DNA from 3 places in the Burkholderia oklahomensis C6786 genome. Region 2 is predicted to be linked to each of the others. Evidence: predicted binding sites of a transcription regulator. Region 2 holds the regulator's gene; each other region holds the start of a gene.

Region 1 (2,264 bases), 1.5 Mb from region 2:
CGCGGCGCGCGGCGCGGCTTTCGGCCGGCGCTGAACCGCACGTCGCGCGAGCTGTTCCGCGACAGGCTGCGGCTGTTGAATCTCGGGCTCGAGAACCGGCTCGCCGACCGCATCGGCCTGTTGTCGGGCGGGCAGCGGCAGGCGGTGAGCCTCCTGATGGCGTCGCTGCAGCCGTCGCGGATCCTGCTGCTCGACGAGCACACGGCCGCGCTCGATCCGAAGACGGCCGCGTTCGTACTGGAGTTGACGGCGCGGATCGTCGCCGAGAGCAAGCTGACGACGATGATGGTCACGCACAGCATGCGGCAGGCGCTCGATTACGGCGATCGCACGGTGATGCTGCATCAGGGGCAGGTGGTGCTCGACGTGTCCGGCGACGAGCGCCGCGGGCTCGACGTGCCCGATCTGCTGAAGCTGTTCGAGAAGACGCGGCACGAGAAGCTCGACGACGACGCGTTGCTGCTCGGCTGACGGGCGGTTTCCGGCGGCGCTGTGGTTCGGGGCTGGCGCTTCGGCCGCGGTTCTGGCGGCAGGCAGCGGAGCGATTGCGTAGCGGTTGTGCGGCGGTTGCGCGACTGAAGGTTGTGCGGCGTGGCGGCCGTCGCGCACGGCGCTCTGGGCGGCGGCCGAATGGGTGCGGCTCGCGACGAGGGCGGGCCGTTCGTTTGCGCTTCGGGCGCGATGGTTTCGTTCCGGCGCGCGCGGCGGTGACGGCTTCGAATGACTCGTCACCGTTGTCGCCGCTTTGCGCGGGCGGACGCCGTGGCCGGCCGGCGCGAGCGGCCTCGGGCGACTGCCCGGCGACGGACGTGCGGCGGTCCGGGCCGACGCGGCCGGGAGCGCATTGCGGTACGGTACGCCGTGGGTTCCGGACCGATTTTCTGTTCATCCCTCTGCCGAAAGGCCGGTTTCGCATTGGTTGCTGTGCGTCGCGGATGCGTTGCCATATACTGTACAAACATACAGTAATCGGCAACGCGATGTCCGCTTCATCTCTTTCCCTCGAATCGCTGCATCCATCGCTCTGGCGCGGCTCCCAGCTCGCGCGCGGCGGCGTGCGCACGGTCGACACCGGCCATGCGGCGCTATCGGCCGAGCTGCCGGGGGGCGGCTGGCCGGTCGGCGGGCTCGTCGAACTGCTCGTGCCGCACGCGGGCTGCGGCGAGATGCGCGTGCTCGCGCCCGCGCTCGCTGCGACCGGTAGCGCGCGGCGGCCGCTCGCGTTCGTCGCGCCGCCGCAATCGCCGCATGCGTGCGCGCTCACCGGCCTCGGCGTGCCGCTCGACGCGCTGCTGTGGCTGCGCGCGGACAGCGGCGCGGATGCGCTGTGGGCGGCCGAGCAGGCGCTCAAGACCGGCTGCTGCGGCGCGCTCCTGCTGTGGCAGCAGAACACGCGCGCCGATGCGCTGCGCCGCCTGCATCTCGCCGCCGCGCGCGCGGGCGACACGCTGTTCGTGATGTTCCGGCCTCTGGCGGCCGCGCGGCAGCCGTCGCCCGCGGTGCTGCGCGTCGCGCTGCATCCGTCGCCGGGCGGCGTGTCGGTCGAGATCGTCAAGCGCCGAGGGCCGGCGCACGGCGAGCCGCTTGCGCTCGAGTTGCCGTCGCCCATCGTGGAGAGCCGCTATGCGCGTCTTGCTCGGCATCCATCTGCCGCGCCTGCCGCTCGACGTATGCGCGCCGCCGTCGCCTGACGACGGCGACGGCTGTGCGGTGCTCGAACAGGGCATCGTGCTGGTCGCCGACGCGGCCGCGCGCGCGCACGGCGTGCGCGCCGGCATGAAGCGCGGCGGCGTGCTGACGCTCGCGCCCGGCACGCGGCTCGTCGAGCGCGATCCGGCCCGCGAGGCCGATGCGCTGCGCGCGGTCGCGCTCGCACTGCTGCGCTTCTCGCCGTGCGTCGCGCTCGACGACGAAGCGACGCTCGTCGTCGACGTCGGCGCGAGCCTGCGGCTGTTCGGCGGCCTGCCGTCGCTGTGCCGGCAGGTGCGCGCGACGCTCGCCACGCTCGGCTACGCGGCGCGTCTTGCCGCCGCGCCGACCGGGCGCGGCGCGTGGCTGCTCGCGCGCGCACCGGGCCGGCCGCGCACGCGGCGGCGGATCGTGCGGACGGCGTCGCTCGTGCGCGCGCTCGATGCGCTGCCGTGCGAGCTGCTGCCCGACGCGCGCCCGTACGCCGGCTGGTTCGACGGCCTCGGCTGCCGCACGCTCGCCGACCTGCGCCGCCTGCCGCGCGCGGGGCTCACGCGCCGCTGCGGTCCGTCACT
Region 2 (2,264 bases):
GCTCGCCGACGGCACGACGATCTCGAACTTGTCGGCGCCGAACTCCTTGATCGACAGGAACGCCTCGTTCTCCCACGCGATCAGCACGTCGCCGATCCCGCGCTGCACGAAGCTCGTCGTCGCGCCGCGCGCGCCCGAATCGAGCACGCCCGCGTTCCTGTACAGCTTCGAGACGAAATCCTTCGCCGTCTGCGCATTGCCGCCCGGCTTGTGCTGCGCGTACGCCCAGGCGGCGAGGTAGTTCCAGCGCGCGCCGCCCGACGTCTTCGGGTTCGGCGTGACGATCGACACGCCCGGCTTCGCGAGGTCGTCCCAGTCCTTGATGCCCTTCGGATTGCCCTTGCGCACGAGGAACACGATCGTCGACGTGTACGGCGACGCGTTGTCCGGCAAGCGCTTTTGCCAATCCTTGTCGATGAGGCCCTTGTTCGCGAGCGCGTCGATGTCGTATGCAAGCGCGAGCGTCACGACGTCGGCCTGCAGGCCGTCGAGCACCGAGCGCGCCTGCGCGCCCGAGCCGCCGTGCGACTGCTTGAAGTTCACCGTCTCGCCCGTCTTCGCCTTCCACTCCTTGCCGAACGCCTGATTGACGTCCTGATAGAGCTCGCGCGTCGGATCGTACGAGACGTTCAGGAACGTCGTGTCCGCGAGCGCCGGCGTGAGCGCGCCGAGCGCCGCCGCCGCGCCGAGCGCGAGTGATGCGATGAGACGACGTGCGCCGCCCGCCAGCCCCGTGTTGCGCTTGACCATCCGTTGTTCTCCGTGTGGGTCATGGGTTGTGATGTCGGGCCAGTCTAACGAACAGGTTTCATCATTAAAAATAATCGTTCCTCATTTTTTAATACTCAAAAGTGGTAACGACCGCCCGATCGACGGCTATCGCGGCCGAAGCGGCGCTGCGACGCAGCCGGATCGCGGCGAAATCGCCGTGATAGCGCCGAACTTCAAGTAACGCTTGAATTTCCCCGAGCACTGTATAAAAATACAGCTCACTGTCTATCCATACAGTCATGCCATGATCAAACTCACCGCCCGTCAGCAGCAAGTGTTCGATTTGATCCGTCGCGCGATCGAGCGCTCCGGCTTTCCGCCCACTCGCGCGGAAATCGCCGCCGAGCTGGGCTTCAGCTCGCCGAACGCGGCCGAGGAGCACTTGCGGGCGCTCGCACGCAAGGGCGTGATCGAGCTGGCGGCGGGCGCGTCGCGCGGCATTCGCCTGATCGGCATCGAGGATTCGCCGCACCAGCTGACGCTGCCGCACGCGGCGCTGATGCAGCTGTCGCTGCCGCTCGTCGGCCGCGTCGCGGCGGGTAGCCCGATCCTCGCGCAGGAGCACATCTCGCAGCACTACGCATGCGATCCCGCACTCTTCTCGAGCAAGCCGGACTACCTGCTGAAGGTGCGCGGCCTGTCGATGCGCGACGCCGGCATCCTCGACGGCGATCTGCTCGCCGTGCAGAAGCGGACCGAGGCGAAGGACGGCCAGATCATCGTCGCGCGGCTCGGCGACGACGTCACGGTCAAGCGCCTGAAGCGCCGGCCCGGCGGCGTCGAGTTGATCGCCGAGAACCCCGATTACGAGAACATCTTCGTGAAGGCCGGCAGCGCGGAATTCGCGCTCGAAGGCATCGCCGTCGGGCTGATCCGCCCGGGCGAGTTCTGACCGCCCCGCAGCCCGCCCGCGGCAACGCCCGTCTATCCCGCCATTCGACTGGATCTGGAGAACCCTATGGAACGCCTCGCCCGCCTGCTGCCCTTCCGCCAATTCGGCCGCCTGCGCCATCTGCGCGGACGCACGCCATGCGCGCCGCTCGTCGCCGCCCAGCCGCGCGGCGAGCACGACGCGCAGCCGTCGCTGCTGCCGTCCGCACTGCCGGCATTCGCGCGCGTGTCGCTGAACGGTTCGCTCCATCACGCGGAACCCGAGCGGCGCGCGCCGGTGCGCGTCTATCATGGGCCGTCGCGATTCATCATGGTCGGCACGGTCGATGCGATCTGCCGGATGATCGATCGCTGCATCGCCGAGGAACGTTCGCTGACGCAACAAGGTCTCTGATCTGCGGAGCCCGTGCGCCCGTCTCGTCGTGGAGGCCGTTTGAATTCTGCCATGCGCCTGCAAAGGCGATTCCTGAAGCCGGTTTCGATCGTCGTGGCGCTTGTCGTCGCCGCGGCGGTGATCGTCTATGCGTATGCGTCGCCCTATCTCGCGCTCAGGCAGCTGAAGCTGGCGATCGATGCGCGCGATGCGCAGGCGATCAGCACCT
Region 3 (2,264 bases), 830 kb from region 2:
CGGCAACCCGCATCGGCGGGTTGCCGTTTTTCTGTCGCTCGCTCTTGTTCATGCGGCGAGCGCGCATCGAGCGATCACGCGCCGGGCGACGTGTCGTTTTCGCCGTCGTCGTCGCGGCCGTTATCGCCATTGTCATTATCTTCGTCGAAGAGCGCGATCTGCCCGTGCCGCTCGGCCGTGTCCTCGTCGATTCGCACGCCGACGCCCAACAGCCGCACCGGCTGCTTGCGGCGCACGAGCCCTTTCGCGAGCAGCGCGACCGCCGTCTCGGCATCGGTCGCGTCGGCGACGCATTCGACCGTCGTGCGCTGAAAATCCGCGAAGCGGATCTTCACGTACAGCTTCCTGATCGAGCGCACCGCCCCTGCCCGCTCGATCCGCGCGTCGAGCAGCGCCGTCAATCGCCGGATCTCGGCCGCGCACTGGTCGAGCGTGTCGAGATCCTGGACATAGGTCGTCTCGACGCTCACCGACTTGCGCTCCTGGTCGGCGCGCACCGGCCGCTCGTCGATGCCGTGCGCAAGCTCGTAGAGCCGCCGGCCGAATGCGCCGAACTCGTGATGCAGATCGAACAGCGACCAGCCGCGCAGCTCGTCGCAGGTGCGGATGCCGAGCCTGTCGAGCCGCGCGGCCGTCACCTTGCCGACGCCGTGCAGCTTGCGCACGGGCAGCGCGGCGACGAACGCGTCGACTTCATGCGGCCGCACGACGAAGAGACCGTCGGGCTTGTTCCAGTCGGACGCGATCTTCGCGATGAACTTGTTCGGCGCGACGCCCGCCGACACCGTGACGCCCACCGTATCGTGCACGCGCTCGCGGATCTCGCGCGCGATCAGCGTGCCGCTGCCCTGACAGCGCGTCGCGCGGCTCACGTCGAGATACGCCTCGTCGAGCGACAGCGGCTCGACATCGGGCGTGTAGTCGCGATAGATCGCCATGATGAGCCGCGACGCCGCGCGATACCTGTCCATCGCGGGCGGCAGGATCAGGAGCTCGGGACACTTGCGCATCGCGAGCGCCGACGACATCGCCGAATGCACGCCATAGCGGCGCGCCTCGTAGTTGCAGGTCGCGATCACGCCGCGCTGGTCGGGCCGCCCGCCGACCGCGAGCGGGCGGCCGCGCAGCGACGGATCGTCGCGCATCTCGACCGACGCGTAGAAGCAGTCGCAATCGCAATGGATGATCTTGCGCGCGAACGGAGCCGCGTCGCCCGAAGGCGGCGGAGGCGTGTCGGAGGAAGGCGTCGGCTTGTCCAAGGTGCCGATACTGTACAAAAACACAGTGCGCGTTTCAACTGCGCGATGCGCCATTGCGCGCCGCGCATGCGCCGGGGCGCAGACCGCGCCGCTTTGAATACGATGTGCGCGATGCTTCGGGCACGCAACGGCGACGTGACGGCGCGCGAGCACCCGGTGCAGAGAAAGTCGGGGGCCGGCCGATGCGAGCGCATCGCTCGCCCGGCAGCGAGAGCCCGACGAGATGTGACGGACCGGACCGCCCATTCGAAATCGAAAGATGCGAGTTGCGGAACCGGCCGCTGAAAAGCAAAAACCCGGCTCGAAGCCGGGTTTTTGCTTTGACGACTCGCGCATCGGTCATTTGCGCGTGGACATCGCCGAATTTGGTTGCGGGGGTAGGATTTGAACCTACGACCTTCGGGTTATGAGCCCGACGAGCTGCCAGACTGCTCCACCCCGCGTCAGAGAAATAAAAGTATATGGCTTTTAAGCAGACGCGTCAAATCTTATTTCAAACAATCGTCACACATGCCGCCGCGCCCCCGCCGATCGAACTAGTCCGGTCGACGCTGCGACACCGGCGCGCCCGTTCTCCCGGCGAATAGGCAAGCGCATCGCCCGTCCCTACTCTTGAGACGCTCCTCCTCGTCTCGAGAGAACCATCATGGCTGCAACCTCCGCTCCTCCCGCATCGCTCGACAAGCGCGCGATGCCCGTGCTCGCATCGAGCACGATCGCGTTCACGCTGTGCTTCGCTGTCTGGATGATGTTCGCGATCCTCGGCATTCCGCTCAAGAAGACACTCGGCCTGAACGACACCGAATTCGGCCTCGTCGCCGCGATGCCGGTGCTCACCGGATCGCTGATCCGCGTGCCGCTCGGTATCTGGACCGACCGCTACGGCGGCCGCATCGTGTTCTTCATCCTGATGCTCGTCACCGTCGTGCCGATCTGGCTGATCTCGTATGCGACGCAGCTCTGGCAATTCCTCGTGCTCGGCCTCTTCGTCGGGCTCGCGGGCGG

What was found. Region 2 encodes LexA, which represses DNA repair genes until DNA is damaged. Its sites were predicted from a motif close to ACTGTATNNNNATACAGT; they were not measured.
Region 1: a site for LexA is predicted at 950-967, ahead of imuA (translesion DNA synthesis-associated protein ImuA). Genes of this name have one in related genera too.
Region 3: a site for LexA is predicted at 1,269-1,286, ahead of dinB (DNA polymerase IV). Genes of this name have one in related genera too.

What each region holds. Positions count from the first base shown of each region.
Region 1 is NZ_CP009555.1:1,257,970-1,260,233, reverse strand. Features, by position in the region: gene BG90_RS05540 (ABC transporter ATP-binding protein) at 1-471, shown strand, start outside; gene imuA (translesion DNA synthesis-associated protein ImuA) at 981-1,691, shown strand; gene BG90_RS05530 (Y-family DNA polymerase) at 1,624-2,264, shown strand, end outside.
Region 2 is NZ_CP009555.1:3,918,686-3,920,949, forward strand. Features, by position in the region: gene BG90_RS17350 (sulfate ABC transporter substrate-binding protein) at 1-750, opposite strand, end outside; gene lexA (transcriptional repressor LexA) at 1,016-1,663, shown strand; gene BG90_RS17365 (hypothetical protein) at 1,730-2,056, shown strand; gene BG90_RS17370 (DUF2939 domain-containing protein) at 2,096-2,264, shown strand, end outside.
Region 3 is NZ_CP009555.1:3,088,880-3,091,143, reverse strand. Features, by position in the region: gene dinB (DNA polymerase IV) at 75-1,259, opposite strand; tRNA gene BG90_RS13930 (tRNA-Met) at 1,626-1,702, opposite strand; gene BG90_RS13925 (MFS transporter) at 1,906-2,264, shown strand, end outside.